DNA from 3 places in the Marinobacterium aestuariivivens genome. Region 2 is predicted to be linked to each of the others. Evidence: predicted binding sites of a transcription regulator. Region 2 holds the regulator's gene; each other region holds the start of a gene.

Region 1 (10,566 bases), 1.7 Mb from region 2:
AGACCATGAAGGTGAGAAAAAAGGCGAACCAGGTGATATGGAGCGTCTTGATCTTGGGGTCGCCGAAGTTTAGCAACCGAAGTTTGTCGGTGGACATGAGCGTTCTCCCTGAGAAACGACCTTAAACTGGCGTCAAAGGTACTCAGTGGCGGCGCCCGCGCCTTTGATGCAAATCAACATAAACCGGAGGGACTTTGCTCGGTGGCCCTGTTTGTACCACCAAAGTGGTATAACGGGTTTTAATTATTAACAGACTGAAAATTAAAGGATTTTCTTCCCCGTCTGCATGGCGGGAGAGGGTGTAATCAGGTAAGCGGGGGCAATGGGGGTAGGATGGGTGGAGCCGCCATCATGGTGCGCTTTCCGGTTGGCACTGACGCGGACGGCGGCGCAACCCATCATATCGATCGCCGTACAGATCGATTGGCCGCGGTAAGCACGGAAAATGGTGTTGGGTTGCGCGGCTGAAAACCCGCGCGGAGGGCTGATGCTGCGTCATTTCACGCCGCTACACCCAACCTACAGTCGCTGTATCGCCTGCGCCGTTAAAGCTTCTGCTGCGTGACCCAGACCGCGACTTCGACGCGCGAGCGCAGGTTGAGCTTTTTCAGCAGGTGCTTGATATGCACCTTGACGGTACCTTCGGCGATATTGAGCTTGCGCGCGATCAGCTTGTTGGACAGCCCGCCGGCAATCAGCTTGATGATCTGCCGTTCGCGGGCCGTCAGGCTGGCCAGGTCCGCGGCGGCGCTGTTGCGGCCCGATTGCAACGCCTGGGCCAGAATGGCGGTGAGCCGTTCGCTGATCACCATCTTGCCGGCGGCCGCCTGGTTCAGCTTCTGCAGCAGCTCTTCCGGCTCGATATCCTTGATCAGGTAGCCGTCCGCGCCCTTCTTCAGTGCCGTGACCACATCCTCCTCGTAGTCCGAGACGGTGAACATCAGGATGCGTGAGGTGACGCCGGCATCGCGCAGCATCTCCAGGGTATCGAGCCCGCTGATCTCGGGCATGTTGAGATCCAGCAGGATCAGATCCGGGTCGAGCTCCGTCGCAAGCATCACGCCGTCGTGGCCGTTGCTGGCCTCGCCGACGACTTTGAGCCCCTCGTCCAGTTCGATCAGCTGCTTGACGCCGGTACGCAGCAGCGGATGGTCGTCGATCAGCAGGATGGAGGTGGTATCGGACGGCTCGGTCATTGGGTGTTCACCTGGATGCGGTTGTTACGGGACTTGATCTGGTTCGGCACGAAGCTCATCTGCACGCGCACGCCGCCCTCGGGCCTGTTGGCGATCTGCAGTTCGCCGTCGAGAATCCGGGTACGGTCCTGCATGATGATCAGGCCGTGATGGACACTGGTATCGTAGCTGCTGGCGAGCCCGACGCCGTTGTCCTCGACCGAGACCTCGATGCGGTTCTGCCGGCCGCTGACGCCGACGCGTACCTCGGTGGCCTGGGCGTGCTTGACGACATTGGCCAGGGCTTCACGCACCAGCTGCAACAGGTGGATCTCCTCGTTCGGCGTCAGCAGCAGGTGGCCGGTGTCGTAATTCAGTTCGACCGGATTCTGCAGCCGCTGCGAGAACTCCTCGACCGTGCTCAGCAGCGCCGCCTCGAGACTCGGCTGGTCGAGCTTGAGACGGAAGGTCGTCAGCAGTTCACGCAGCTGGCGGTAGGCGTTGTTGAGGCCGTTGCGCAGCTCCTCCACAACCTCGTCGATCGTTCCGGCGTCGGCACCCTTGCGTTGCAGCATCTGCAGCCGCCCGACCTGCATCTTCAGGTAGGACAGCGACTGGGCCAGGGAGTCGTGCAGCTCGCGGGCAATGACGGTGCGTTCTTCCACCAGCGACAGCTTCTGTTCCTGCTCCGCCTTGAGTTCCAGCGACAGCGCCGTCGCCAGGTTTTCGACAATGGTTTCGAGCAGCGAGATCGAGGAGTCGTCCGGGGCCTGGTCCGGCAGGTACTCGGCGCAGAGGTCGCCGAAATACTGTCCCTGCTTGCGGATCGGTATCGTCAGTGCCTGGTGTGGCCGGGCGTCGGATTCGGGCACGATGCAACTGTTGCAGCTGTCGTCCTGGCAGTCGGTCGGGCGGTGCGGCGAGCGTGTCGTGAGATGGCGGTAGCGGCGCAGGCTCTGGGGTTCGAGCAGGGTCACCGAAATGGGGCTGAACGGACCGATGGCCTCGAACTGCTTCAATACCGGCATCATGCTGTGGCAGATATCGTCGCCGTGGTTGAAGCGGCGGGTGGTCTCGTACAGCAGTTGCAGTTGCTGGTTGGTTTTCTGCAGCTGGGCGGTTTTCTTCTCGACCCGCTTTTCGAGGTCGGCATAGATGCGCGAGAGTTCATCGGCCATCTGGTTCAGGGTGCTGCCGAGCACGCCGAGTTCGTCCTGGCTCTGGTGATCGGTGCGGGCGCTGAAGTCGCCGCGACTGGCCCGGCGCGCCATCTGCACCAACTGGTGCAGCGGATTGACCAGGCTGAACTTGATATCGAAGATCGCGATACCAATCACCACCAGGGTGAAGAACAGGCTGATCGCCTGCACCAGGCTCAGCAGCCGGATGCGCGACTCGGTACTGCGCTCGAGCAGCTGCACCAGGTCGTCGATCTGCGAGACGAACAGGGCGGTGCGGTCGCTGTAGCTGGCCTGATGGAAGGGGCCGGTACCGGACAGCGCGCGCTGCACCTCCGGCAGCAGCTGCTCTTGCCAGGTCTGCTGGATCTGGAGGAACTGCTGACGGCGCTCGTTGAGCGGGTCCTCGGTCAGCACCCGGCCCAGGATCGGACTGCGCAGCCGCTCCTCGAACAGGGCCACGGACTGCTCGACATCGCGCCGGGTGGCGGGCGACGGCGCGATAAGAAACTGCTGGGTGTCGGCGAGCAGGCGGTACGACAGCATGCGCAGGGAACCGGCGACATTGATGCCGGCGGCATTGCCCTGGGTCGATTCCGCGACCAGCACCGAGCCGATCATGCTGACCAGGGCCATCAGGCTGATCGCGAACATCGCCGCGCCGAAGCGGGCAATAATGGAGTTCTTAAGAATTCTCACGCCGTCGGAATACTCACAAAGAGACAGGGGGCATTGCCGCCCCGGGCCGGGTTTGTCCGTAGCAGTGAAATTATCCGCAAAAACATCGGTTTACAAGGTTTACTGGGGTTACCACTAAAGTGGTATTGGCGGATTTTTTCATATTTTTCAGAGGGTTAGCTTTTGATTTCGATCAACAAAAGCTTGGCGGAGATTGCCTAGTCTGGCGCTGAACCCTCCAGTCAGCCAGACATGCCATGTTCGCCAACGACCAACAGCAACAGACCGCCGCCATCCTGATGGCGACGCTCGCCTTCGCGGCCTGCTTTGCCGCCTGGACGCTGATCTCGGTGATCGGGCTGCAGGTCAAGGAGGAGCTGGCGCTGAGCGAAACCCAGTTCGGCATCCTGGTGGCGACGCCCATTCTGACCGGGGCCCTGATACGGTTGCCGCTGGGACTGCTGGTGGAACGGTTTGGCGGTCGCAGTCTGTTGCTCACCCTGATGCTGGCGATCAGCCTGCCGCTGTACGGCTTGTCCCGGGCCGACAGTTTCGGCGAGTACCTGCTGCTCGGACTCGGCATCGGCCTCGCGGGCGGCGCTTTCACCCTCGGCATCCACTTCGCGTCGGCCTGGAGCGACCCCGTCCATCAGGGACTGGCGATGGGCACCATCGGCGCCGGCAATCTCGGTGCCGCCCTGACCAACCTGATGGTCCCGATCATTGTCATGGCCTATGGCTGGCGCACCGTACCGGTGGTCTATGCCGTGGTGCTGGCGCTGCTGGCGCTGCTTTTCTGGTCCCTGACCCGCGACGATCCGGGTCAGATCCGGCGTCGCCGCGAAAGCCGGGCGCTGAGCCTGACAACCCAGCTGGCACCGTTGCGCGATGCCCGGGTCTGGCGCTTCGGCCTCTACTACTTCTTCGTGTTCGGCGGTTTCGTGGCGCTGACGCTCTGGCTGCCGGACTACTATCACAGCCACTACGGCCTGGACTTCAGCAGCGCCTCCTTTCTGACGCTGATGTTCACCGTGCCCGGCGCTCTGACCCGCATCGTCGGGGGCTGGTGCGCCGATCATGTCGGTGCCCGCCAGGTGAACTGGACGGTGTTCTGGGTCTGCCTGGTGTGCCTGTTTTTCCTCTCCTATCCGCCGACCACCATGACCATACACGGCATCGACCGGGACGTGACCCTGAGCCTCGAGATGCCGCTGCCGGTCTTCACCGCACTGGTCACGGTGGTCGCTGTTGCGATGGGGTTCGGCAAGGCCAGCGTCTTTCGCATCATCTACGACTACTACCCGGAACGCATCGGGGTAGTCGGTGGCATGGTCGGGGCGATCGGGGCGGTCGGGGGCTTTGTGCTGCCGGTGATGTTCGGTGTCGCCGCCGATGTGCTGGGTGTGCGCAGCTCCTGCTTCATGCTGCTCTACGGCCTGCTGGCGCTGTGCATGATCGCAATGTACTACGGCATTGCCCACGACAGCCGGCAGCGTCGGCTGCAGGAGGCGATCGCCAACAATTTTCTCAGGGAGTCCGCCATGCCAGACGCTGAGCCACAGCGCCGGGATGCGGGGGCTTTCGAACCTGAACCCCGCCGCGGATGACGGGATTCAGGTCAGCAACTTCGGATGGGCCGGCAGCCGCCGGTGATCCCAAGTCAATGTCCAGTGACGGGATGACTGCCATCCCAAAGGAGTCGAAGATGACGACAACCACCCTGCAGCCCGCTCAGGTCGGGCATGTATTACACGACTGGCGTCCGGAGGACGAGGCCTTCTGGCGCGAACGCGGTGCCCGCATCGCCAATCGCAACCTCTGGATCTCGATTCCCTGTCTGCTGCTGGCCTTCTCGGTCTGGATGGTCTGGAGTACGGTGGTCGTCAAGATGGAGGCGATCGGCTTCAACTTCAGCGTCCAGGAGCGCTTCTGGCTGGTGGCGCTGCCGGGGCTGTCCGGTGCGACCCTGCGTATCTTCTATTCCTTCCTGGTGCCGATCTTCGGCGGCCGGCTCTGGACGGCGCTCAGTACCGGCTCGCTGCTGATTCCGGCGCTCTGGATCGGCTTCGCGGTGCAGGATCCGGAAACGCCCTATCTGTCCTTCGTGCTGATCGCGCTGCTGTGCGGTTTCGGCGGCGGCAACTTCGCCTCCAGCATGGCCAACATCTCCTTCTTCTTCCCGAAGGCCAAGCAGGGTCTGGCACTGGGCCTGAACGCCGGCCTCGGCAACCTGGGTGTGTCGGTGATGCAGTTCACGGTGCCGCTGGTGATCACCGGTGCGGTGTTCGGCGCCCTGGGCGGCGACGGTCAGACCCTCAGTGACGGTACCCGCATCTGGCTGCAGAACGCCGGTCTTATCTGGGCGCCGTTCATCCTGATCTTCACCGTGGCGGCCTGGTTCGGCATGAACGATATCGCCAGCGCCAACGCTTCGTTCAAGGAGCAGGCGGTGATCTTCAAGCGCAAGCACAACTGGCTGATGACCTGGCTCTATATCGCCACCTTCGGCTCCTTCATCGGCTACGCCGCCGGCTTCCCGATGCTGATGAAAACCCAGTTTCCGGACGTCGACGTGCTGAAATACGCTTGGCTCGGCCCCTTCGTCGGCGCCATCGCCCGTCCGCTGGGCGGCTGGGTCGCCGACAAGCTTGGCGGCGCCCGCGTGACCCTGTGGAACTTCGTCATCATGATCGGCGCGGTGTTCGGTGTGCTGGCCTTCCTGCCGTCGAACGGAGAGGGTGGCAACTTCGCCGGCTTCTTCGCCATGTTCATGCTGCTGTTCATCACCACCGGTGTCGGCAACGGCTCGACCTTCCGCATGATTCCGGTGATCTTCCGTACCGAGCGCGAGCGTGCCGCCAAAGGCAAGGGCAAGGAGGCGATGGCCCAGGCGCTCAAGGATGCCGGCAAGGAATCCGCCGCGGTGCTGGGCTTCAGCTCGGCCATTGCCGCCTACGGCGCCTTCTTCATCCCGAAATCCTACGGTACCTCGATCTCCCTGACCGGCGGTCCGGAAGCCGCGCTCTACACCTTCATCGGCTACTATGTCACCTGCATCCTGGTGACCTGGTTCTGGTACTCCCGCAAGGGCGCAGAAGTCCCCTGCTGATTGCCTGACAGGAGATCCGGCAAACAGCATCGAGGGCCCCTAGGGGCCCTCTCTTTATTTCAGGCCGCCACGCGGGTGGTCGCCGGCTGCCCGGCCGTTTCGGTCCGCGGTGCCGGCCGCACCAGCAGCCGGGCCAGGGCCGGCAGCACCACCAGGGCGCCGAGCATGTTCCAGAGGAACATGAAGGTCAGCAGGATACCCATGTCGGCCTGGAACTTGATCGGCGAGAACACCCAGGTACCGACGCCGATTGCCAGCGTCAGGCCGGTGAAGGCCACCGCCTTGCCGGTGCTCCTGAGGGTGCTGAAATAGGCGTCATGCAACGACAGGCCCTGTTTCAGGTAGGTCTCCAGCCGGCTGTAGATATAGATCCCGTAGTCGACACCGATGCCGACGCCGAGCGCGATCACCGGCAGCGTCGCCACCTTGATGCCGATACCCAGCCAGGCCATCAGCGCCTGACAGAGCACCGAGGTGAAGGCTAGCGGCACGATGATGCAGGTCACGGTACGGATCGAACGGAAAGTGATCAGGCACAGCAGTGCCACCACGCCGTAGACCCAGGCCAGCATCTTGTACTGGGCGCTTTCGATGACGATGTTGGTGGCCGCTTCGATGCCGGCGTTGCCGGCGGCGAGCAGGAACCGGATGTCGTCGGAATTGTTGTCCCGGGCGAAGGCCTCGGCTGCGGCGACGACCCCGGAGAGGGTCTCGGCCTTGTGGTCATTGAGGTAAATGAGCACCGGCGTCAGGCTGCAGTCGAAATTCAGCATGCCGGCCGGCGGGCGGCTCAGCGACATGTTGGAGATCTGCTGATTGCGGTTCAGCGCCAGCCACTTGAGGCTGCCTTCGTTCATGCCGGCGATGCCGCGCTTGGAGTAGTCCGCGAGCGTCGTCACCGACTGCACCCCGGAACATTCTGCATGTGCCACTGGAAGCGGTCGATGGCGGCCAGGGTCCGGTAGTCCATGCACTGTTCAGGCGCCGTCCGGACCAGGGTGACGAAGATATCGGTACTGGCCGAATAGTTGCCGCCGATAAAGGCGTTGTCGAGGTTGTAGCGTGAATCCGGGCGCAGTTCCGGCGCACCGGTGTCGAGGTCGCCGATCTTGAGATTCTGGCCAAGGTGCAGGCCCAGACCCAGCAGCAGGGCGGCGGCCACGACGGTCAACAGCGCGGGGCGGGTGCCGGTGAGCCTCGCCAGGCCCTTCCAGACCGGGTGCGGCCGGGCGTTCTGCAGCACCAGGCGGCGCGTGCTGGCCGGGCTGACGCCGCTGTAGGACATCAGAATCGGCAGCAGCACCAGGTTCGAGAGGATGATTACCGCGACGCCGACGCTGGCGGCGATCGCCAGGTCCTGTATCACCTCGATCTGGATCACCAGCAGGGTCGCGAAGCCGATGCCGTCGCTTACAAGTGCCGTCAGTCCCGGCACGTAGAGAGCACGGAAGGCGCGGCGTGCCGCCTGCAGCCGGTCGGCGCCCTGCAGGCTCTCCTGGGCGATGGTGTTGATAATCTGGACGCCATGGCTGACGCCGATGGCGAATACCAGGAAGGGCACCAGCATCGAATAGGGGTCGAGCCCGAATCCCAGGCTTTTCAACAGACCGAGCTGCCAGATCACGGCCGTGACCGAGCAGAGCAGGGTGATCAGGCTGCTGCGCAGGCAGCGCGAATAGAGATAGAGCATCACCAGGGTGATCAGCAGCGCGACGGCGAAGAACAGTACCACCTGGGTGGCGCCGTCGATCAGGTCGCCGACGATCTTGGCGAAGCCGGTGATATGGATGCGCACCGTCTCGCTCTGGTAGCGGTCCCTGACCAGCTTCTCCAGCCGCTCGGAGAACCGCTGGTAGTCCAGCGGCTCACCGGTTTCCGGGTCCAGGTCGAACAGGGGCGCGTAGATCAGCGCCGACTGGAAGTTGTTCGCCACCAGGGTGCCGACTTCGCCCGAGCGCATGACATTGGCACGCAGGTCCTCGAGGCTGCGCGACGAGCCGTCATAGTCGTCCGGGATCACGGGTCCGCCAATAAAGCCTTCCTCGGTGACTTCTGTCCAGCGCACGTTGGGGGTCCAGATCGACTTCACCTCGGAGCGATTGACGCCGGACAGCAGAAAGACCTCGTCGTTCACCTGCTTGAGCAGCTGCTGAAAATCGCGGGTGAAGATATCGCCCTCGGTGGTTTCGACCGCGATGCGCACCGCATTGCCCAGCCCCGCCAGGTCGTCCCTGTGGCTCAGGTAGTTGGCGATATAGGGGTGTTGGGACGGAATCATCTTCTCGAAGCTGGCTTCGGGCTTCAGGCGCGAAGCCTGGTAGCCGAGCACCAGGGTGACGGCCAGGAACAGCAGCAGGAACAGCGGCCGGGAGCCGAAGAAAAGCCGTTCCAGCAGTGGCCCCCTGTCGTCGTTCGAGGTCTGGAGATGGTTGTGCAGCGATTTGTTGTTATGGGTCATGGCTTGGCCTTCGCTTCGGAAGTCGGGTTCGGAATCGCCCGGGCTCCGCCCAGGCCCACCAGAATCACACGGCCGTCATCGGTCTGGGAGGCGGCACTGTAGGGGATGCGGTCCTGGCTCGATTGCCGAAAGCTGGCGCCGCCATCCAGGCTCTCGAACACCAGCCCGGCGCTGCTGGTCAGCACGGCTTCGTTGCCGCGACAACTGCCGCCACTCAGGGTAACCGGGTCCCCGAGCGGAACCTTTTGCCAGCTTTCGCCCTGGTCGGTGGAGCGGTAGAGGTTGCCGCGCAGCCCGTACAGCAGGGTGGTATCGCTGTCGGTGCAGGTCGTCAAACCGAACCAGGAACCCTCGTAGGGAGACGCCAGTGTCTCCCAGCTGCGGCCGGCATCGCGGGAGCGGTAGAGTGTGCCGGCCTCGCCGGCCAGCAGCAGGCTCGAGCCGGACTCGGTGATGGCGTTGTAGTGGTAGCCGAAGGCGTTGTCGATATGCTCGAACCAGGGCATCCAGCTGTTGCCGCCGTCCTCGGTGCGGAAGAACAGGCCGTAGGCGCCGACAATGAAGCCTTCGCGCTCGTTTTCGAACCAGACGTCGAGAAACGGCTTGGTGGCGCCTTCGTCGACGGCGATTTCGGCGTCCTCGAGCCGGAACTGCAGTTCTTCAAGGCGCTGTTGCAGGTCTTCCTGCCGCTCGGGTCCGGCGGTCGCCAGCTCCCGTTGCACGGACTCGATTCCGCTCTCGAGCCGCTGCCGTACCAGCCGGTTGGCTTCGAAGCCGTCCAGCTGCTTTTGCCAGCGCCTGCCGCCATCACTGCTGTGCAGCACCAGTCCGTCATGTCCCACGGCCCAGCCATGCTCGGGCGTCGGGAAATACACGGCGGTCAGGGTGACGATGGCAGGTGTCTGCGCCTGCTGCCACTGCCTGCCCTGGTCGTCGGAATAGAGCACATGACCGCGTTCGCCGACGGCCACGAGCCGCTCTCCGGCACGGGTGACGTCCAGCAGCAGCGACCGAGCCGCATGCCCGGAGGCCTTTGAGGGTTGTTCGAGAAAGTCGCTGTTCGCCTCGGCGCCGGTGGCTGCGAGCGGCAGCAGCAATGCGAGCAGCCGCAGGATCGGAATACCTCGTTGTTGTTTTTTCATGTTGTCCCCGGATGCGTTGGGTCGAAGTCTGCGGTCGCGCCCGAGGGGGCGTATCGACTTCGTTCTGTTGCCGGCCAGCTGGCCCGAGTGGCTACTATCGCATCGGCTGACAATCACGGGCATCGTCCAAAAAGACTACGCATTGGGCGTGATCTATGACGGGGACTAAGTTGTAAGTTGTTGATTTTGTTATGAAAATATATGGAAAATGACGGGCGCCGCCAGGGGCGGGTGGCTGCCCCGCGGGTGTGCTGGCAACGCAGGAGCGGTTGCCAGCAGACGGGTAGCGCCACGGTCGAGGCTACGACCCTGGCGGAGAAGAATGGCGGGTGGAGGAACCGGACGCGCCCGCTGTCGCGCCCGGTCGCCAGCGTTCAGCCGAGGGAGGCAACGCTCTTGAGGATCAGACGCACCAGCATGGTCTGGCGCGTCACACCGGTCTTGGAGAAGATCGAGCGCAGGTGGGCGCGGGCGGTATTGCGGCTGATTTCCAGCTCTTCGGAGGCTTCATCGAGCGTCAGCCCGTTGGCCAGCAGCATCGCCAGCGAGGCTTCGGCCGGTGTCAGGCCGAACAGCTGTTTGACCACTTCCTGCGGTGCCTGCGCCTCCTGTTCCGGGTCGCTGATGAAGATGACCGCCGCCGGGCAGGCCTTGCCCTCCGACCATTGCATACTGGGAACGGAGCGGACGATGATACCCAGGTCCGTGCGTCCGGACGGTCGCGAAACCCGTAGCGCCTCGACCACGGTCGGTTCGGCTCGGCGCTGGGCGCTCAGGGTCCGGCTGACCATGCGCTTGAGTTCGGCGGTATCCTCGTTGGTGCCGA
Region 2 (10,566 bases):
GCTGTTCGATCTGCCCAACCGCCAGTTTCACATTTTCGGCCAGACCTTCTGGCCGCAGGACTTCATGCTGCTGTCCTGGCTCCTGATCATCCTGGCCTTTCTGCTGTTCTTCGTCACCGTCTTCGCCGGCCGCATGTGGTGCGGCTATGCCTGCCCCCAGTTCGTCTGGACCTGGTTCTTTATCTGGGCCGAGCGCATTACCGAAGGCGACCGCAACAAGCGCATGAAGCTGGACAAGGCTCCCTGGAGCCGCGACAAGATCGCCCGCAAGGCGGCCAAACACGCACTCTGGCTGCTGATTGCCATCGCCACTGCGATCGCCTTCGTCGGCTATTTCAGCCCGATCCGCGAACTCATACCCGACATCCTGGCCTGGAATCTCGGCCCTGGGAAACCTGGTGGCTGGGTTTCTTCGCGGTGGCGACCTATGGCAATGCCGGCTGGCTGCGGGAACAGGTGTGCATCTACATGTGCCCCTACGCCCGCTTTCAAAGCGTGATGTTCGACCAGGACACCCTGGTGATCTCCTATGACGAGAAACGCGGCGAACAGCGCGGCAGCCGCAAGAAAGGCGCCGACTACAAGGCCCGGGGCCTGGGCGACTGCATTGACTGCGGCAACTGCGTCCACGTCTGCCCGGTGGGCATCGACATCCGCGACGGCCTGCAGTACGAGTGCGTGGCCTGCGGCGCCTGCGTCGATGCCTGCGACGACATCATGGACCGCATGGGCTATCCTCGCGGCCTCATCCGCTACACCACCGAGCACTCTCTCGAGGGCAACAGGACCAAGATCCTGCGGCCGCGTCTGATCGGCTATTTTGCGGTGCTCTGCGTCATGGTCGCAGCCTTTGGCTACACCCTCGCCAGCCGGGTCCCGCTGGAAGTCGATGTGCTGCGCGACCGCGGGCAGCTGTTTACCCGCACCCCCGACGGCTGGATCGAGAACAGCTACACCCTGAAGCTGGCCAACAAGGGGCAGCAGGCTCATCGCTACAGCATCAGCGTTCGGGGTCTCGACGGCGTCGAACTGGTGACGACCTCGGAGCTCGACATCCCTGCCGGACAGCTGATCGACCTCCCGCTGCGCCTGCAGATCGATCCGAAGCTGATGCCCCGTCCCAATGTCGAGATCCACTTCAGGGTCGAGACGATCGATGGCAGCGACATCGGCCTCGAAGCCGAAAGCCGCTTTATCGGTCCGGCACCGGGACGCTAGGAGCCTGTCGGACTTAACACTGATCTACTGCGGAAAAGCCGATTTTGGCCATTTTTTGAGCGCTTTCTTGTTAAATAGAACCACTATTCGCCGCAAAATCGCTCAAAAACTGACTCAAAACGGACTTTCCCTCGCTACGCTCGGCTAAGCCAGACAGGCTCCTAGGAGAGACACAGACTACAAACGCCCAGCCGCTTGCAGCCGGGAGTTTGTAGCTTGCCGCTTATCCCTTACAATAGCGTCCTGAACGCAGGGTGGGTCGGCGATGCACCAGGTGCAAAGCCCCCGATCGTCCTGACGCAGTGCGCAACCCACCGTTAAGAGCAGTCCAATGAAACAAGATAGCCCCGCCATCGCCCCCTGGTACAAGCAGCCCTGGCTGTGGTTCATCCTCGCCCCGGTCATCGCATCGATGATCTATGGCACCACTTTCCTGTACCTGTCCATCGTATCCGCCGATGGTGTGGTCAAGGACGACTACTACAAGGTGGCCCGGGGGCTCGAGATCGACAACAGCCGGTCCGAACGGGCCCGCGCACTGGATCTGGCGGGCAGCCTGCTGATCGATGAGGTGACCGGCGACATCGGTCTGACGCTTAACGGCACCCTGTCGGACGATCTTGCCGAACTGGAAATGGATATCATTCATCCCACCCACAAGAAATACGACCAGAAGGTCCGACTACGCCGCCTGGACGGCAGCAATCGCTACAGCGGCAACCTGCAGTCGCAGCTCGGAAGCGCCAAGCGCTACCTGGTCATCCAGCCACTCGATCAGGAATGGACGCTGCGCGCCGAGGTCCTGCCCCCTATGACCCGCTGACAATCGAGCTGTCGCCCGCGAAATGACGACCCGGGATGCCGCAGCCGGTGACCGGTCCGGCTGTTATCATTGTGGCCTGGCGATTCCTCCGGGCAGCGACTTCGTCACCCTGATCGACGGCAAACCCAGGGCCATGTGCTGTCCGGGCTGCCAGGCGGTTGCGCAGACCATTGTCGAGAGCGGACTCGACAGCTACTACCGCCATCGCACGGGGGTCTCGAGCGCACCGGACATTCCCGGCCGCGACCTGCCCGAGGCGATTCGCCAGGAGCTGGCGCTCTACGATCAGCCGAGCGTGCAAAAGGACTTCGTACATGTCCGCGACGACGATCTGCGTGAAGCCAGCCTTGTCATAGAAGGCATCACCTGCGCCGCCTGCGCCTGGCTGCTGGACCACCACCTCGAACGCCAGCCGGGCGTACAGCAGGTCTCGGTGAACCTGAGCAGCCATCGCATGCGGCTGGTCTGGGATGCCTCTTCAACGTCGCTGAGCCAGCTGCTCGCCGCCATTTACCGAATCGGCTACCAGGGACACCCCTATCACCCTGACCGCGAAGAGCAGCTCCTCGAGCAGGAGAAGAAGCGCGCCATCCGCCGACTGGGCGTCGCCGGCGTCGGCATGATGCAGGTGATGATGTATGCGATCGCCCTCTACGCCGGCGCCATGCAGGGTATGGAGGAGCGTTTTGTCACCTTCATCCGCTGGGCCAGCCTGGTGATCGCGACCCCGGTCGCGCTCTATGCCGCACGCCCCTTCTATACCGCCGCTCTGCGTGACCTGCGCAGCCGCAGCCTGAGCATGGATGTGCCGGTATCCATTGCCGTACTCGGTGCCTATTGCGCCAGCGTCTGGGCGACACTGACCCGCAGCGGAGAGGTGTATTTCGACTCGGTCTGCATGTTCACCTTCTTCCTGCTGATCGGACGCTACCTCGAGATGCAGGCGCGACACCGCACCGGCCGGGCCGGCAACGCGCTGCTCAACCTGCTGCCCACCAGCGCGCTCAAGCTCGTCGACGGCGAGGAGCGGCTGGTCCCGGCAACCGAGCTGGAACGGGGCGACCGGGTCCTGGTCAAGCCCGGCCACAGCATCCCGGCCGACGGCATTATCCGCCGCGGCCATTCGTCGATCGACGAGTCGGCGCTGACCGGCGAATATCTGCCCGTTCGTCACCGCGAAGGCGAAGCGGTGGTTGGCGGCACCCTCAACGTCGAAAATCCGATCGAGATCGAGATCAGCCAGACCGGTGGCGACACCCAGCTCTCCGCCATCGTCAGGTTGCTCGATCGCGCCCAGGCCGAAAAACCCTCCAGCGCCCGCATTGCCGATCGGGTCGCCCGCTATTTCGTTGCGGCGGTACTGGCGACGGCGACCGGCGTCAGTCTGATCTGGTGGCAGATCGAACCCGGACACGCCTTCTGGGTGACCCTTTCGGTACTGGTCGTCACCTGCCCCTGCGCCCTGTCGCTGGCCACGCCGACGGCGCTCACGGCCGCCACCGGCACCCTGCGCCAGAACGGCCTGCTGATCACACGGGGGCATGTGCTGGAGAATCTCGCCAGAGCCACCCATATCGTATTCGACAAGACCGGCACCCTGACCGAAGGCAACCTCAGCCTGCAGGAGGTCGTGACACTTGAAGGCCCCCGTGACGAGGCGCTGCGACTGGCCGCCGCCCTCGAAGCCCATTCCGAGCACCCGATCGCCCGTGCCTTCCGGCCATTCGCGACCGCCGCCGCCGCCGACGAACTGGAATCCCACCTCGGCCAGGGGCTCGAAGGGCGCATCGGCGGCCGTCGCTACCGCATCGGCAAACCGGCATTCGCCGCTGCGCTCTGCCCGCACGACAACGCGCCCCCGGAGCCCGACCAGCATGGTCACTGGCTGCTGCTCTGCGGCGAGACGGGTCCGATCGCCTGGTTCGGACTCGACGATCAGTTGCGTCGCGATGCGCGCGACAGCGTCCGGGCCCTGCGCGCCCTGGGCCTGGAGGTGCAGATGCTGACCGGCGACAGCTCGCCGGCGGCACAGCATGTCGCCCGACAGCTCGGCATCGACAGCGTGCATGCCGGCATGACGCCGGAGCAGAAGCTGGCCCATATCCGTCAGTTGCAGTCCGACGGCGCCCAGCTGCTGATGGTCGGCGACGGTATCAACGATATTCCGGTACTGGCCGGTGCCCAGACGTCGGTCGCGATGGGCAGCGCCACGGACCTGGCAAAAACCTGCGCGGACGCGGTCCTGCTGACCGGCAGCCTCGGCCGCCTGGTGGACGCACTGCTGCTGGCGCGCAAATGCCGTGCGATCATCCGCGAGAACCTGGGCTGGGCCCTGTTGTACAACCTGCTGGCACTGCCGCTCGCCGCAGCCGGGTTTATTGCCCCTTACATGGCGGCAATTGGCATGTCCGCCAGCTCCCTGGTGGTGGTCGGCAATGCGTTAAGACTGTCGAAGCTGGTACGCCGCAGCACGAGGCAGCAGGTGCAACAGGTGCAACAGGTGCAACAGGTGCAAAAAGTGCAACAGGGGGCCGATCATGTGTAAATCGCCGGTTTATCGCCCTGCCCTTTACGAAACGGCAGCAATCGGCATGTCCGCCAGCTCCCTGGTCGTCGTCGGCAATGCGTTGAGACTGTCGAAGCTGGTGCGCCGCAGCACGAGGCAACAGGAGCAACAGGAGCAACAGGAGCAACAGGTGCAAAAAGTGCAACAGGGGGCCGATCATGTGTAAATCGCCGGTTTATCGCCCTGCCCTTTACGAAACGGCAGCAATCGGCATGTCCGCCAGCTCCTTGGTCGTCGTCGGCAATGCGTTGAGACTGTCGAAGCTGGTGCGCCGCAGCACGAGGCAGCAGGTGCAACAGGTGCAACAGGTGCAAAAAGTGCAACAGGGGGCCGATCATGTGTAAATCGCCGGTTTATCGCCCTGCCCTTTACGAAACGGCAGCAATCGGCATGTCCGCCAGCTCCCTGGTCGTCGTCGGCAATGCGTTGAGACTGTCGAAGCTGGTGCGCCGCAGCACGAGGCAACAGGAGCAACAGGAGCAACAGGTGCAACAGGTGCAACAGGTGCAACAGGTGCAAAAAGTGCAACAGGGGGCCGATCATGTGTAAATCGCCGGTTTATCGCCCCACCCTTTACGAAACGGCAGCAATCGGCATGTCCGCCAGCTCACTGGTCGTCGTCGGCAATGCCCTGCGGCTGTCAAAGCTCGTGCGCCGGCCGGTATCAAAAACCTCATCAAAAGGCTGATCATGGATATCCTGTACCTGCTGATCCCAATCGCCATCATTTTCGTCGCCTGCGCACTCTGGGCCTTTTTCTGGAGCGTCAACAGCGGCCAGTACGACGATCTCGAGTCACCGGCCCACAGCATTCTCTACGACGATGACGCCTCTTTGATCCCGGACGACGCCCGCGAAAAGGCACGCGACAACGAAACCCGGCCGGTCGACAAGCCGCGGGATCGGGATGACTGAACAGCTGTCGATACTGACCGCCCTGATGCTGGGCCTGCTCGGCGGCGCCCACTGCATCGGCATGTGCGGCGGCATTTCGGCGACCATCGGGCTGGCACGGCAGGACAGCCGGACGCCGACGATCGTTCTGCTGCTCGGCTACAACGGCGGACGCATTCTCAGCTATGCCCTGGCAGGCGCGCTGCTCGGCGGTCTCGGGGTCCTGGTCGCCGGCAGCCTCGCGACCCTGCTGCTGCGCGCTCTGGCCGGCCTGATGCTGATCGCCATGGGGCTCTACATCGGGCAATGGTGGAAGGGCCTGGTCCATCTCGAACGCGCCGGACAGCATCTCTGGCGTCATCTGCGCCCGCTGACCAGCCGCCTGCTGCCCGCACGCACCCCGCTCCAGGCGCTGCTGCTGGGCCTGGTCTGGGGCTGGCTGCCCTGTGGACTGATCTACAGCACCCTGATCTGGGCCTCGGCCGCCGCCAGCTGGAACGACAGTGCCCTGCTGATGTTCTGCTTCGGCATCGGCACCCTGCCCGCCATGCTGACCACCGGCCTCGCCGCCGCCCAGCTGCGCCGGTTGCTGGCGCGGCGCCTGACGCAGCAACTCGCCGGCGGCCTGATCATCGGTTTCGGGCTGTACAGCCTTCCCCTTGGCATGCTGGTCAATCCGGCGTAGGGTGGAATGAGTGCCGTAGGCGCGAATTCCACCGGTGGTGTCCGGTTGCCTCCTAGATGACGCCGCGTGGATTTTCGCCGCGGGGCGCGGCTCCTACGATTTGCTTGATTAAAGTCAATGCGGCCCGCAAAGTGACCGCTAAAATGTATATTTTGCACACTTTGGCCAAAGGAAAGATCCCGTGAGCAACAGCAGCACCGTCCGCTGGGACCCAGAACTGATTCGCCGCTACGACCTGTCGGGGCCGCGTTACACCTCCTACCCCACGGCCGTGCAGTTCGACCCGCTGCTGAGTCCCGAACGCCTGATCGAAGCGGGCCTGGCCACGGCGGACAGCGATTCGCCCCTGTCGCTCTATGTCCATATCCCCTTCTGTGAGCATGTCTGCTACTACTGCGCCTGCAACAAGGTCATTACCCGCAACCGCAACAAAGCCCAGCCGTATCTCGACACCCTATACCGGGAGATGGCCCGCTCCGCCGAACTGTTTAGCAAGGGGCGCCTGCAAGGGCGCCAGGTCGACCAGTTGCATTGGGGCGGCGGCACCCCGACCTTTATCAGCCATGGGCAGATGACGGAACTGATGTCGGCGCTGCGCTCGAATTTCAACCTCAGGGACGACGATAACGGCGACTACTCGATCGAGGTCGACCCGCGCGAAGCCGACGCCGAAACCATCGCGGTGCTGCGCCAGATCGGCTTCAACCGCATCAGCCTCGGCGTACAGGATCTCGATCCACGGGTACAGCAGGCGGTCAATCGCATCCAGCCACTGGAGATGACGCAGCAGATTCTGGAATCCGCACGCAGCGAGGGCTTCCGCTCGATCAACATGGACCTGATCTACGGTCTGCCCCATCAAACCCCCGAAAGCTTTGCCGCCACCCTCGATACCGTGATCGGGCTGTCGCCGGACCGGTTGTCGGTCTTCAACTATGCCCACCTGCCGGACCGTTTCCGCTCGCAAAAACACATTCGCGCAGAGGATTTGCCGGGCCCGGACGCCAAGCTTCAGATTCTCCACGACAGCATCGACCGGCTGCTCGAGGCCGGATACGTCTATATCGGCATGGATCATTTCGCCAAGCCCGACGACAGTCTCGCCATTGCCCAGCGTTCGCGCCAGCTGCACCGGAATTTCCAGGGCTATACCACCCATGCAGACTGCGATCTGGTGGCACTGGGCGTGTCGGCGATCAGCCAGATTGGTGACGTCTACTTTCAGAATGAACACGATATGGGGGCCTATACGCGCGCCGTCGAGAGCCGTGCCTCCGCTGTCAAGCGGGGGTGATCATGAACGCCGACGACAGGATCCGCCGCCGCGTCATTGGCGAGCTGATCTGCCACTTCGAGCTCGACCAAAACAGCATCGAGGAGCGTTTCGGCATCGCGTTCGACGACTATTTCGCCGCCGAACAGGCCGAGATCGAAAGCTTCATCGCCGATGGCCTGGTCGAACGACGGGACCGGGTACTGACCGTGACCGCCGCCGGCCGCCTGCTGATCCGGCGCATCTGCATGGCCTTCGACGCCTATATTCCGAAACAGGCTCCGGTGCAGGGTTTCTCCCGCATCATCTGAGCCGCTTTTTCCGCGCTGCCTGATGGCATAGCGGCCATAGTTCCCGTTGTGACTTCAACCCGGGCGGCAAATGTTGGATAATCGTCTCCAACTGCGCCCCCGGGCCTATCGACACAACAGGAACCGACCATGGCTGACCAAAAACCGGAAGGGAAGCTCCGTAGCCTGCAACAAGCACACTGCAACACCTGCAGCCTGAGTTCACTCTGTCTGCCGGTCTCGCTCAATATGACCGAAATCGACCGCCTCGACGACATCATCGATAAAAGCAGGCCCCTCAAGAAAGGGGAGCACCTGTTCCGTCAGGGCCAGCCTTTTACATCCATCTATGCGTTGCGCGCCGGTACCGTGAAGAGCTATTCGCTGACCAACGAGGGCGAAGAGCAGATCACCGGTTTCTACTTTCCCGGCGAACTGGTCGGCCTCAGCGGCGTCGATTCCGGTGTCTATCCGGTTTCCACCAAGGTGCTCGAGACCACCACCGTCTGCGAAATCCCCTTTACCCGCCTCGACGACCTGTCCGGCGAGTTGCCGGAGCTGCGACGTCAGATCATGCGCACCATGAGCAAGGAGATTCGTGACGACCAGCAGATGATGCTGCTGCTGTCGAAAAAGACCGCCGAAGAGCGCGTTGCCACTTTTCTGATCAAGCTGTCGCAGCGATTTCAGGCCCGGGGTTATTCCCAGACCCGCTTCCGCCTGTCGATGTCGCGCAACGAGATCGGCAACTACCTCGGGCTGGCAGTGGAAACCGTGAGCCGGATATTCACCCGTTTCCAGAAGAGCGGTCTGATCCAGGTCGAAGGCAAGGAGATCGACGTTACCGATCTCGACCAGCTTTACCTGCTGTCCGGCGAATGCCCGGTGCAGGATCCGGCACTGTCCCGACAGACATCCTGATATATAAAAAAACGGCATCCACAGAAGCTGCGGATGCCGTGCAAGCTGCACAGTTGATAAGCCATCTCTGGCTGGTAACCCAACACCTTCATTAGACGCTTTTCTCGCCCTGAAAACATTGAGCCATATCAAGCATCGAACAGGATGCGCGCGCAGGAGTCCTTAATGCCCTTTGACGAGTGCTATGTAAAATCGATTATCCGTACGATTCCGGACTGGCCGGAGCCAGGCGTCCAGTTTCGCGACATCACGCCGCTGTTCAAGGATCCCAAGGCGCTGCGCATGGTCGCCGACGACTTCATCCAGCGCTATATCGATACCGATATCACCCATATCGCCAGCATCGACGCCAGGGCTTCCTGATCAGCTCGATCATGGCCTATCACCTCAATATTCCGCTGGTGCTGGTACGCAAGAAGGGCAAACTGCCGGGTGAAACCATCCACGCCGAATATACCCTGGAATACGGTACCGCCGCGGTCGAGATGCAGACCGACTCGGTGGGCCCCGGTGACCAGGTGCTGATCTTCGACGACCTGATCGCGACCGGTGGCACCATCCTGGCCGCCAGCACCCTGATCAAGGAACTGGGCGCCAGTGTCTACGAGGCCGCCGCCCTGATCGACCTCCCCGACCTCGAAGGCTCGACCCGCATACAGGAAGCCGGCATACCGGTGCATACGCTGCTGGCCTACGAGGGCCTCTGAGATCTGGTGACGCGTAACGCGTAACGCGTTACGCGTCACCAGCACCGGCAACGGCATTTCGGAACGCCACCGGTGCCGACTACTCGCCCGACCATCGATAAACGAAGCGCCCTGCGCATGGCATTTCCCGCCCGAGCCGTTAGAATAGCGCCCTCCACCAGCCGGCAAAGAAGACTATGTGGTTCAAAAATCTGATTTTTTATCGCCTGACCTCCGCTTTCGACAGGGACGCGCAAAGCCTGGAAACCGCCCTTGCAGAGCATCCATTCCAGCCCTGCGGCAGTCAGGAGATGAGCCGTTACGGCTGGATCGCGCCCTGCAAGGGGCTGCCGGACCAGCTCGTCTACAGCTGTGCGGGCTACTATCTGATCTGCGCCCAGAAGGAGGAGAAGATTCTGCCCTCCGGCGTGATCCGCGAGACGCTCGAGGAAAAGGTCGAGGAAATCGAACATCAGCAGGCACGCAAGGTCTATCGACGTGAGCGCAATCAGCTCAAGGACGAGATCGTACTGGATCTGCTGCCGCGGGCCTTTACCCGGCGCCAGCAGACCTGGGCCCTGATCGCGCCCCAGGCCGGCTGGGTATTGGTCGATGCCTCTGCCCACAAGAAGGCCGAGGAGTTGCTGACGCAGCTGCGCAGCAGCCTGGGCACGCTGCCGGTGGTGCTGCCGGACGTCAAGCAGTCGCCCTCGGCGGTGATGAGCCACTGGCTCGAACAGCAGCAGCCCCTCCCAACCTCGTTGCAGCTGCTCGACGAGTGCGAAATGAAGGACAACCTGGTGGAAGGTGGCGTCATCCGCATCAAGGGCCAGGACCTGACCAGCGCGGAAATTGTCGCCCACCTCGAGGCTGGCAAGCGCGTCACGAAGCTGGCTCTGGAGTGGGATGAGAATCTGCGCTTTCTGCTGCACGAGGACCTCAGCATCCATCGCATCAAGCAGACGGACCAGTTCCGCGAGCAGCAGAAGGATGTTGCCGACGACGAGCTGGCGCGTTTCGATGCCGATGTCGCCCAGATCGGTCTCGAACTGAGCCGGCTGATTCCGGACCTGCTGCAGGCCTTCGGCGGCGAAAACAGCGCAACCTAGGACCCGGTCCCGATGTACAGCGTCAAAGAGATGTTTTACACCCTGCAGGGGAAGGCGCCCAGAGCGGCCGGCCGGCGGTGTTCTGCCGCTTCAGCGGTTGC
Region 3 (10,566 bases), 3.8 Mb from region 2:
GGTGAGGGTGTGAAAGACGACCGCTTCATGGACATGGATCGCGCCCTTGGGCCGGCCGGTGGTGCCGCTGGTGAAGTGCAGCAGCGCCATGTCATCGGGCCGGGTCGCGGCAACGGCATGCCCGGGGTCGGCGTCGGCCATCAGTGCGGCCAGGCTGAGGCAGCCGTCCGGCAGGTCGTCGCCGGCATCGATCAGCAGTACCTGCCCGAGCGAGGGCAGTTCGTTGCGCCAGGGCAGAACCTTTTTGCGGTAGAGGCTGGCGGTGGTCACCAGCAGCCGTGCTTCGCCGATTTCCATTCGTGAACGCACCGGCTCCGGGCCGAAGGCGGCGAAAAGGGGCGAAAACACCGAGCCGTTCTTCAGGGTGCCGAGCGCGGCAATATAGAGCTCGGGCTGCCGGCCGCAGAGGCTGAATACCCGCTCGCCGCGGCCGATGCCGAGGCCTGAAAGCACCGAGGCGAAGCGGTTGCTCTCGGCCATCAGCTGGCGATAACTGTACTCGCGGACGCTGTCGTCCTTGCCCAGCCAGCGCAGCGCGATCCTGTCGCCCCGGCCCGCATGAACATGGCGGTCGACCGCCTCGTGGGCGATGTTGAGCCCGCCCTGTGGCAGCCCCTCCACCAGGGCCCGGGCCTGATCGAGACCGTAGCCGGCGGTGAAGCTGTCGTAGTCCTGCAGGTTGGGCGCGCGGGCGAGGTTTTCGGGGGCTTGGTGATGGCATGAAAGGGCACGGTCATGGCTCCACTGAACGGTCAAGCGCACAGAATCACCGCCAATACCTGGGGCGGATGGGTTACAGGCAGCATAGATCAGGATTTAACCCTTGTGTAAATGTGGGTATGGGCCGGGTTCCGCGATCAGGGACTCTGGTTGGTCAGCCAGAGAAACTGATAGGGCATCAGGGTGATCTGGGCGAGATGATTTTCGAAGGTTTCGCCGCTGGTCAGGTCAAGCCACTGGTCGGTGAGGATCAGGTTCAGCTCCGACAGGCTGACACTCTGTGGCTGGTCGCTGACGTTGTGGATAGCGAAAATACTCTGACGCCGGTCGATACTCTGGCGCCAGAACGAGAACAGCGCCTCGCCGGTGTGCAGCGTGTACTGGGTTGCGTTGGGGTGGAAGGCGGGCTGCCGGCGGCGCAGGCGCAGCAGCCTGCGCATCGCCTCGAACACCCGGTGGTGATGACTGTCGCTGTCGAGGGCGGCTTCCAGGTCCTCGGACCGCCAGATATGACGGTTGATCGAGCGGAAACTGCCGGTATTATCGACGCGTGCCTGGTCGTTGCCGGTCGCCACCAGGCTGTGGATATAGTAGGCCGGCACCCCCTCGAGCGCCGCCATGATCGCGGCGGCGCACAGAAAGCGGGCAAACTGCCACTGATCAGGCCCCCGGGCGTTGGTACCGCGCAGCGCGTCCCAGAGACTGATGTTGATCTCGTAGGGGCAGGATTCGCCGCCGGCGGTGGTGCGCGAGCTGACCCGCCCGCCGAAGCGCTGCATCGTCGAGATTAGCGTCTGGAGTTCCCAGTCGCTCAGCAGGCCTTCGGCGGGGCGCAGTCCGACGCCGTCGTGGGAGGCGATGAAGTTCAGGTAGGCGGTGCCGTACTGCGCCGGCGGCATCGTCATCAGCCAGCTTTTCAGGTGTTTGCAGGAGCCGCTGACCAGCGCATTGATCAGCAGCGGCGGCAGCGAGAAGTTGTAGATCAGGTGCGCCTCGTTGGCGTTGCCGAAATAGGTCAGGTTCTCGCGATTGGGAATATTGGTTTCGGTGACGATCACCGCATCGGGTGAATGGTGCTCGATCAGTAGCCGCAGCAGCCGGATCACCTCGTGGGTTTCGGGCAGGTTGATGCAGGGGGTGCCCGGAATTTTCCACAGGAAGGCGACCGCATCGAGGCGGAACCAGCGGATGCCCCTGTCGAGGTAGAGGCGAATGATGCCGAGAAATTCGAGCAGCACCCGGGGATTGCGGAAGTCGAGATCGACCTGGTCGTGGCTGAAGGTGCACCAGACATGGCGTTCGCCTCCCGGCGTCTTCACCTCGCGCAGCAGCGGCGAGGTGCGCGGCCTTACCACGGCACCGAGGTCGGCCTCCGACGGGACCTCGACGAAATAACCGGCGCCGGGTTCGAGTCCGGCACGGTAGTTCTCGAACCAGAGACTGCGGCTGGAACAGTGGTTGATCACCAGGTCGCCCATCACCTTGAACTGCCGGCTGATCGCCGTGATATCGTCCCAGTCGCCCAGTGACGGATTGACCGTGGTGTAGTCCATCACGCTGAAGCCGTCGTCCGAGCTGTAGGGAAAGAACGGCAGGATATGGACGCTCGAGATGCAGTCCTGCAAGCGGGCCTCGAGGAAGCCGGAAAGGGTCCGCAGTGGAGGTTCAGAGTCCGACCGCAGGCTGTCGCCATAGGTGATGACCATGATGTCGCTCTGGTCCCAGAGGTTGCGGTGCGGCGCCGGTGACGGGGTGTCGGCCGCAAGTCCCAGACGCTGCAGGCATTCACGGGCCAGCCCGGCTGCGTCCCGTTCCGGGTAGAGCTGCTGCAGGTGTGCCGCCAGCCGCTGTTCCAGCGGTGTTGCCGGAGCCGTCATCGCGGGTCCCCGTATTCGGCCATGTCGGCTTCGACGGCGGCCAGCAGTTGCTGCTGCACCCCGGGAAGGCGCTGATCACGCGGTTCCAGCTGGAGATGAACGGCGCCTCCATCGGGTTGTCGAGAAAGTGGCTGCCGGCCTTGACGATATTGCGGGCGAAGAGTTCGACCGCCTGCTCCTCCTGGTGCACGTCGAGGTCGAGACCGTTGATCTCGGCGTCGTTGCGATAGGTTTCGACGAAGTCCAGCGCGATGCGGAAGTAAGTCGCCTTGATGGTCCTGAAGGTTTCTTGGCTGAAGACAATGCCGTTGGTGGCCAGTTTGCGGAAGATCGCCTTGGTGATGTCGATCGACATTTTCGACAGCCCACCCTGGTCGCTGTCCGGCGACAGGTCCTGGTGTTTGTGGTCGTAGGTGGCGGCGATATCGACCTGGCAGAGACGGTTGTTGGAGTAGTTGCGCGTCATTTCGCTGAGCACGCCGATCTCCAGGCCCCAGTCGCTGGGAATGCGAATGTCGCTCATGACATCGCGCCGGAACGAGAATTCGCCGGCCAGCGGGTAGCGGTAGCTGTCGAGATATTCGAGGTAGTCCAGGTTGCCGAAGACCTTCTTCAGTGCCCGCAGCAGCGGCGTGACCAGCAGGCGGCTGACGCGGCCATTGATCCTGCCATCGGCGATCCGGGCGTAGAAGCCCTTGCAGAACTCGTAATTGAAATTCGGGTTGGCGACCGGGTAGATCAGTCGTGCGAGCAGCTCGCGGTCGTAGGTCAGGATATCGCAGTCGTGCATGGCGATGGACTCGGCGCGGCCGGCCGCCAGGGTGTAGCCCATGCAGAACCAGACGTTGCGGCCCTTGCCCGGCTGCAGCGGCGCGAGCGCCTCGCCCCTGAGGGTGCCGTCGATGGCGCGCAGGCGCGGGCCGTCGTTCCAGAGCACCCGGTGGCGCTGGGGCAGGGCGGAGAAGAAGCGCAGCGCGTCGCGGTACTGCTGCTCGTCGGCCCGGTCGAGTCCGATGACGATCTCGGACAGGTAGGGCACCTGTTGCAGATGCCCGAGGATCCGGGGCATCGCCTCGCCTTCGAGCTCGGAGTAGAGGCAGGGCAGGATCAGGGCCATCGGGCGGGCCCTGGAAAATGTCAGCAGTTCCTGCTCCAGTGCTTCCAGCGGTCGCTGCGAGAGGTTGTGCAGCGTGGTGATGATGCCGTTCTGGTAAAAGTCGCCCATGCTCGCTCCTGGTTCGGGTGAGGAGGTTCATGGGCCGCCGAGGCCCAGTTCGGTCAGGGTCTGTTTCACGGCCTGGCTCCAGCCGGCCGGACCGGTCTCGTCGGTCAGCCGGATATCGGCGCGTCCCGGCACGGCCGGAGGCGGATGGGCCGGCGAGCGCACCAGTACCGCGATATCGGCCTGCTGCAGCATGCCGATATCGTTCTCGCCGTCACCCAGGGCCAGCGTCGTGACGGGCTCGTTCCAGAGCTCGCCGTACCGACCGGCGAGCCAGCCCATGGCCGCGGCCTTGTCGCAGTGCCCCATCACATGCACGAAGCGCCCGCCACGCTGTATCTGCAGTCCCACCAGGGCCAGCTCGGCGGCGAAATCGTCCAGTGCCGCTGCCGAGTCCTGCCAGACCAGCGGTTCGGTGAACTGCCGCTGCAGTGCCTGCGCGGCCGCTTCGGGTGCCAGCCCCGTCAGCCGGACGATGCTGTCCGTGGTCATGGCGGCAAAGCCGGTAAAGCGATAGCGGCGCGACAACGGCGCCAGCGCATTCAGGATTCGGCTGCGGTCGGGACCGAAGGTCTGACGCCGGTAACGGCCGTCGATCTGTGGACAAGTTGTCGTCGCCACCGGCAACTCTGCCGGGATGTAGACGGCCGCACCGTTTTCGACGACGAAGGGGTCCCGATGTCCGAGGCACTGTCGCAGCGGCTCCAGCTCCGCCAGCGTCTTGCTGGTATTGAGAATCCAGGGGATGTCCAGCGTCTGCAACGTCCGGAGCTGGGATTCGGCGGCGGCAGCACTATAGCTGTAGTGATCCAGCAGGGTACCGTCGAGATCGGTGGATATCAGCAATCGCATCATGAACACCTCGTCTGGCGGGCCGACAGGAGCTGTCTGCGTCGGGTAAGCCCCTGCAAGTCAAATGCCAGCGCCGCTATACGGTGCCGGCAACCCCTTTTCACGCAGCCAAAACAGCGGATTGCATGCCGTATGCGCCGCAATGGTGCATGCGCGGGAAGCCTGTTGCACCGCTCTGGCTCCGGTCGCCGTGGCCCGGCGCAGGCGTTCTGGTGACGACGACCGTCCGATTCAGCGGGCGATTGATCGATATCAATACGGCGAGGGCGGGAATGATGAATAGTGGCCTCAATACAGGGAATCAACGCAGAAGGAGCGTTCAATGACCATCGAACATCATGACCTGGTACACGAGCTGCCGGAATTCCGCGACGCCATCCACGAACTGAAGGTGAAGGATGCCCACTTCGCCCGGCTTTTCGATGAATACCACGACATCACCAAAGAGGTGGAGCGTATGCAGGCCGAGATCGAACCGGTCGCGACCCGTGTCGAGGAGGACTACAAGCTCAAGCGCCTGCAGCTCAAGGACGAGCTCTATGCGATGCTGCGCGCCAGCCGCAACTGATCGCTCCAGCGGTCAGCCATCACGACAGGGCCCGCCATTGGCGGGCCCTGTCTTTTTCGGTTCAGTGCAACGCTCGAGTAATCGATGTGCTTGAGCAGCGCGGTCCAGGACAGTCTTGGGTCGGGGGGCGAGGCAACCTTGCCCTGACTGATTGCGATACGGCGTGCGGACGAGTACCTTGCCCGATGCTGCCTATCATCGTGCCCTGACACCGGAGATCGCTATGTCCATCCAACCGGAACAGCTGACTGTCAGAGAAGCGTGCCGTGACGATATCGTGGATCTTGCCCCGCTGTTCGATCAGTACCGGCAGTTCTATGGGTATGACGGCGACCTGACGAAGGCAGAGCGGTTTTTGCGGGCACGCTTCGAGGCACAGGACAGTCTTTTACTGCTGGCTCGCAAAGGTCCGACGGCCGTCGGGTTTGTTCAGTGTTATGCGGGCTATTCGTCGCTTGAATGCCGTCCCAGCTGGCTGTTAAGCGATCTTTTCGTCGTTGCAGAGGCGCGCCGGCAGGGCGTGGCCCGCGCGCTGCTGCAGGCCACACGGCAGGCGGCGACAAGGCAAAGCTGCTGTCTGGTGGAGCTGTTCACGGCGCGAGCGAACCTCGGGGCGCGCCGCCTGTACGAGGCGCAGGGATATGTCGAGGACAAAGAGTTTCTGCATTACGAACTGATGCTATGAGGAGACGGTGCGCGGTCGCTCGTCAGGGGCGATCTGGAAGCGGTTCTTGCCGCTGTTTTTGGCCCGGTACATGGTCTGGTCCGCCACTATCAGCAGCTCGGCGCCCTCCGTTCCATGATCCGGATAGCAGGCCGCACCGAGGCTCAGCGTGACACTGATGCCACGATGAGGGCAGGCGCCATCGCTGATAAGCCTTGCCAGGAGCGCCGCCAGTGCCTCGTCATTGCCGCAGTCGGGCAGAATGAAGGCAAACTCGTCGCCGCCGATACGGGCGACCGTATCACTGCTGCGCAGCAGGCCCTCGAAGCGCGTCGCCAGTTGGCACAGCAGTTCGTCGCCGGCTTCATGGCCAAAGCGGTCGTTGACGAGCTTGAAGCCGTCGAGATCGGCGAAGATCACCGCCAGGCGTTCGCCCGAGCGCTGACTGCGGGCAAGGGCCCGCTCCAGGTGCTCGGCGAACAGACGCCGGTTGGGCAGGCCGGTCAGGCTGTCGTGCATTGCCAGGTGCTGCAGTTGCCGTTGCTGTTCCTTGAGCTGCCGGATATCACTGCAAACCAGCACGTACTCGCTGACTTCGGCGTTGTTCCCGCCGATAGACGAGACCGACGCCAGTACCGGTATGCAGTCGCCGTCGCGACGCTTGAGGATCAGTTCGCCGCGCCACTCGCCGTCTTTAGCGCCAGGCTCTTCGAGCAGGTCCGGCAGCGAGACAGGCGTCCCGGCATCCGCCTGAAACAGAAGGTCGCGGTCCAGCAGCCGGCTGACGCCGGGCTCGTCGCAACCGGTGATGTCCAGCAGTGCCGCATTGGTTCTGACGACCTGCTGCGAACTGTCGAACACTGCGATACCTTCGGCGCAGTGGCTGAATACCGTCTCCGCCAGCTGCAGACGCGCTTCGGCGCGACGTTTCTCGGTCACATCGACGACACTGCCCCACATATGGCGCAACACGCCCTGGGCATCACGATGCAGGTAATTGCGTTCCAGCAGCCGGCGGACCTCGCCGTTGCGGATGATACGATATTCGATCTGATAGGGTGTGCCGCTGTCGAGAGATCCCTGCACGCTCCGGTCGACGCGTTCGCGATCATCCGGGTGGACAACACCGAGGTAGGCATCGTAGCTGGCCTTGAAACGGTTCGGGTCCAGTCCGAACATATTGAAGACACTGCGTGACCAGCTCAGCCTGTCCTGCTCGATATCCCACTCCCAGGTGCCGACGCCTGCATCCTGCTGCACCTGCTCGAAGACCTCCTCGTTGTCCAGCGCCGGATAGAGGGTGACCAGTATCGGATGCAGCGGGTCCTGTTGGCGGGGCAACGATACCAGGCTGATACGCACGGGAATGGAGCGGCCCGATTTATGACGTGCCGCCAGGGCATTCAACTGCCCCAGCGGACGCGACTGTCCGGTTGCGGCAAAGGCGCTGCGCCAATGCTGGTGGTGGTGGCGCTGCTGTTCCGGTACCAGCCTCTCCACGCAAAGGCCGATCAGCTCCTGTCGATCGTAGCCGAGCAGATGCGAAGCCGCAGGGTTGGCGTAACCTATCCGGCCATCGGCCTCCACTGTCAGGATCGCGTCCGCCAGATAGTCCGCGATCTCCGGGGGCGGACTCGTTGCAGCGCCCTGCCGTCGCCAAAGCCGGTGTGCCAGCAGCAGTGACAACAACAGTACCAATACCCATCCCAGCTCCATTGGCGGTAACCTGCTACGCGTCCGTCCGATCAAGTTGTGAGCATACCGGCAAGCTTTCCGGTCGCACAAGTCGCAGACCTTGTCCCGGAGCGGGGAACCGGCGACACCCGGAGGCCGTAGGCTCCTGAGGCGCCATGGTCGCCGCAGAACGGGATATTCGACTAAAGTCTGAGTCCTTGATCAATGTATGACATCTACACCTGAATTTGGCTAAGCTAGCGGTCTCAACTTGCCCCTACAGCCGACAAGGTCATAGAAATACCGATGTCAGAACCGCCGGCGCCACCCCGACATCCGCTTATTGGCCGCCCCTGCACGATCCGCATCGTCACCCTGGTCCTGGTGGCTCTGCTCTGGCTGGTCTTGATGTATGAGCAGGCCCGCAATCGCGAAGCCGTCGAGCGCGAGGCACTGAACGGGGCGGCGAACCTGACCCGTACCTTCGAGGAACATGTGGTTCGCACCTTCCACGATGTCGATGCGGCCCTGCTATTGCTGCGCAGAGCCTGGGAGACCGACCGTGGTACCTTCGAGGAGTGGGTGCGGCTGCTGGGGGAGGCGTATGACGAAGCCCTGCTGGTGCAGATTGCTGTGATCGGCCCCGGCGGCAGGCTCGCCTACTCGAATCTCGATCCGGACGCGAAGCCGGTCGATCTGAGCGATCGCGAGCATTTCCGTGTCCATAAGGATCGCACGGAAGATGCCCTCTTTATCAGCAAGCCGGTGAAGGGCCGGGTGTCGGGACGCTACAGCATCCAGATGACCCGGCCGATTCCGAACGAAAGGGGCGGCTTCGGCGGCGTGCTGGTGATCTCGCTGAGCCCGGACTATTTCTCCGAATTCTTTGCCACCATCGATCTCGGCGAGAACGGCTCCATCGCGTTGATCGGTACCGACGGCATTTTCCGCGCCCGGGGCAGTCGGTCGCAGATGGACGTCGAGGCTATCGGCCGATCGGTGCCACCCGGCCGGCCCTTCATGCAAGCCGATGCGCCTGCTGCCGGATACTATCGGGTACGCAGCTCCGTTGACGGTATCGAGCGGCTGATCAGCTACCGCCAGGTTGCGGACTATCCGATGGTGGTGGCGGTGACCAAGGCGGTCGATGAGGTGTTCGCCGCCCACGAGCAGCGCTGGCGTTATTACCAACTGGGGGCCGGCCTGATCTCGTTGCTGATGTTCGTTGGCGGCTATCTGCTGGCACGGTCGCTGCGTTTCCAACAGCGTTACCAGAACCGGCTGGTGGAGCAGCAGGCACGGCTGCAGTTTGCCAACGACAGCCTGCGGACCCTGAATGACATCGCGACCCACTCCGGCGACAATCTGGCTGCCAAGCTGCAGCGGGCGCTGACGCTCGGCTGTCGTCATCTCGGCGTCGAGTTCGGTATCATCAGCCAGGTCGCCGGGGGCTTTATCGTGTCGAGGCCTGCGTGGCACCGCCGGGTGCCGCGCTGCGTAACGGCGACGATTTCGAGCTGAGCACCACCTACTGTTCGATGGTGCTTGCGTCCGGCGACGTCATCGCCATTGATCACATGAGCCAGTCGGAGTATGCCGGGCACCCCTGTTTCGACGCCTTTCGCCTGGAGTGCTATATCGGCGTGCCGGTCTGGGTGAATGGCGAGCTGTACGGTACCCTGAACTTTTCATCGTCCAAACCCTACGAGCGGCACTTCGATGCCAGCGACCTCGAATTCATGCGCCTGCTGGGTCGCTGGGTCGGGGTGTCGATCGCCGAGGAGCACTCGCTCGACGAGCTGAAGAGACTGGCGACGACCGATTCCCTGACCGGCGTCAGCAGCCGGGGGTCTTTGTTCAGGCCGTCGAGCAGGAGCTCAGCCGGGCCCGGCGCTACGACCAGACGCTGTCGATGCTGCTGCTCGATATCGACCACTTCAAGGCGGTCAACGATCGCTTCGGGCATCAGACCGGAGACGAGGCGCTGAGAGCGGTCGCCCGTTTGTGTCAGGAAACGCTGCGCGACTGTGACCTCTTCGCCCGTGTCGGCGGAGAGGAGTTTGCCGCGCTGCTGCCCAGTACCACCGAGCGTGAAGCCAGAGCCGTAAGCGAACGACTCAGAGGGCAGGTCGCGCTGCGGGTGATTCCGACCCGGGCCGGCGAGGTCGGCGTCACCATCAGTATCGGCGTGTCGGAATTCAGAGCCGACGACGATTTCAAGAGCCTCTACAACCGGGCCGATCAGGCGCTTTACCGCGCCAAGAACGCGGGCCGCAATCGCGTGATGGGCAGCGATACCGCAACGGCCCTGAACGGTTAGAGCATCGTTTCAGTGCCGGGCTTCCTGCCCGGCTGGCGCCTGTCCTCTCGTGGCTCAGTAGCGCTTGTATGGCAGGAACTTGCCCGACATGAGGACCTGGACGCGATCGCCCTTCGGATCCTCTTCGCGCCGGATATCGAGGGAGAAATCGATGGCGCTCATGATGCCGTCGCCGAACTCTTCATGGATCAGCTCCTTGATGGTGCTGCCGTAGACGCTCACGATTTCGTACCAGCGGTAGATCAGCGGATCGGTTGGCACGGCGGTGGGCAGCGAGCCCTTCGACGGCGCTATCTGCAGCCAGGCGATCGCTTCGTCCGAAAGATCGAACAGCCGGCCGACGATTGCGGCCTGCTCCCTGTCGAAGGTCATCTGCCCCAGGCAGGCTGCGGTCGTCCACTCCTTGGACAGATTGACGGCGGCGGCAACCTCGCTCCAGCTGATTCCCTTGCTGACCCTGGCGGCCAGTATCATCTGCGTTACTTCTTCACGACAACTGATCATGGTGGCTTCCTCGGTTTCGATTGCGGTGTTGACTCGGTTTCATTGTGCAAGCAGCAGGACGATCACCAGCGACAGCGTCAGGGAGACGCCCTGCCAGAACAGCACCGGATTGCGCGCCAGCAACGGTGGCCGGGTCCTGTTCAGAAATGCCTGGCTGGGCCGGCG

What was found. Region 2 encodes FNR, which switches genes on or off when oxygen is low (the NO sensors DNR and NnrR bind a similar motif). Its sites were predicted from a motif close to TTGATNTANATCAA; they were not measured.
Region 1: ACFQDL_RS19640 (nitrate/nitrite transporter) is a predicted target of FNR. The motif match lies at 3,215-3,228, and genes of this name have one in related genera.
Region 3: ACFQDL_RS08815 (YdcH family protein) is a predicted target of FNR. The motif match lies at 4,914-4,927, and genes of this name have one in related genera.

The regions. Positions count from the first base shown of each region.
Region 1 covers NZ_JBHSWE010000001.1:3,753,440-3,764,005, forward strand. The annotation lists gene ACFQDL_RS19625 (NarK family nitrate/nitrite MFS transporter) at 1-97, opposite strand, end outside; gene narL (two-component system response regulator NarL) at 546-1,196, opposite strand; gene ACFQDL_RS19635 (type IV pili methyl-accepting chemotaxis transducer N-terminal domain-containing protein) at 1,193-3,052, opposite strand; gene ACFQDL_RS19640 (nitrate/nitrite transporter) at 3,289-4,638, shown strand; gene ACFQDL_RS19645 (NarK family nitrate/nitrite MFS transporter) at 4,737-6,140, shown strand; gene ACFQDL_RS19650 (efflux RND transporter permease subunit) at 6,200-7,039, opposite strand; gene ACFQDL_RS19655 (efflux RND transporter permease subunit) at 7,036-8,598, opposite strand; gene ACFQDL_RS19660 (WD40/YVTN/BNR-like repeat-containing protein) at 8,595-9,740, opposite strand; gene ACFQDL_RS19665 (helix-turn-helix transcriptional regulator) at 10,115-10,566, opposite strand, start outside.
Region 2 covers NZ_JBHSWE010000001.1:5,432,168-5,442,733, forward strand. The annotation lists gene ACFQDL_RS28495 (4Fe-4S binding protein) at 1-499, shown strand, start outside; gene ccoG (cytochrome c oxidase accessory protein CcoG) at 418-1,218, shown strand; gene ACFQDL_RS28505 (FixH family protein) at 1,550-2,041, shown strand; gene ACFQDL_RS28510 (heavy metal translocating P-type ATPase) at 2,064-4,586, shown strand; gene ACFQDL_RS28515 (hypothetical protein) at 4,633-4,773, shown strand; gene ACFQDL_RS28520 (hypothetical protein) at 4,766-4,951, shown strand; gene ACFQDL_RS28525 (hypothetical protein) at 4,998-5,156, shown strand; gene ccoS (cbb3-type cytochrome oxidase assembly protein CcoS) at 5,298-5,522, shown strand; gene ACFQDL_RS28535 (sulfite exporter TauE/SafE family protein) at 5,515-6,186, shown strand; gene hemN (oxygen-independent coproporphyrinogen III oxidase) at 6,368-7,480, shown strand; gene ACFQDL_RS28545 (oxygen-independent coproporphyrinogen III oxidase) at 7,483-7,770, shown strand; gene fnr (fumarate/nitrate reduction transcriptional regulator Fnr) at 7,900-8,670, shown strand; partial or broken gene ACFQDL_RS28555 (adenine phosphoribosyltransferase) at 8,836-9,377, shown strand; gene rdgC (recombination-associated protein RdgC) at 9,554-10,465, shown strand; partial or broken gene queE (7-carboxy-7-deazaguanine synthase) at 10,478-10,566, shown strand, end outside.
Region 3 covers NZ_JBHSWE010000001.1:1,678,080-1,688,645, reverse strand. The annotation lists gene acsA (acetate--CoA ligase) at 1-762, opposite strand, end outside; gene ACFQDL_RS08830 (alpha-amylase family glycosyl hydrolase) at 858-2,597, opposite strand; partial or broken gene ACFQDL_RS08825 (glycosyltransferase family protein) at 2,594-3,822, opposite strand; gene ACFQDL_RS08820 (HAD-IIB family hydrolase) at 3,850-4,674, opposite strand; gene ACFQDL_RS08815 (YdcH family protein) at 4,994-5,239, shown strand; gene ACFQDL_RS08810 (GNAT family N-acetyltransferase) at 5,463-5,924, shown strand; gene ACFQDL_RS08805 (diguanylate cyclase domain-containing protein) at 5,919-7,619, opposite strand; gene ACFQDL_RS08800 (cache domain-containing protein) at 7,884-9,098, shown strand; gene ACFQDL_RS08795 (GAF domain-containing protein) at 9,050-9,565, shown strand; gene ACFQDL_RS08790 (GGDEF domain-containing protein) at 9,484-9,897, shown strand; gene cynS (cyanase) at 9,952-10,401, opposite strand; gene ACFQDL_RS08780 (serine/threonine-protein kinase) at 10,441-10,566, opposite strand, start outside.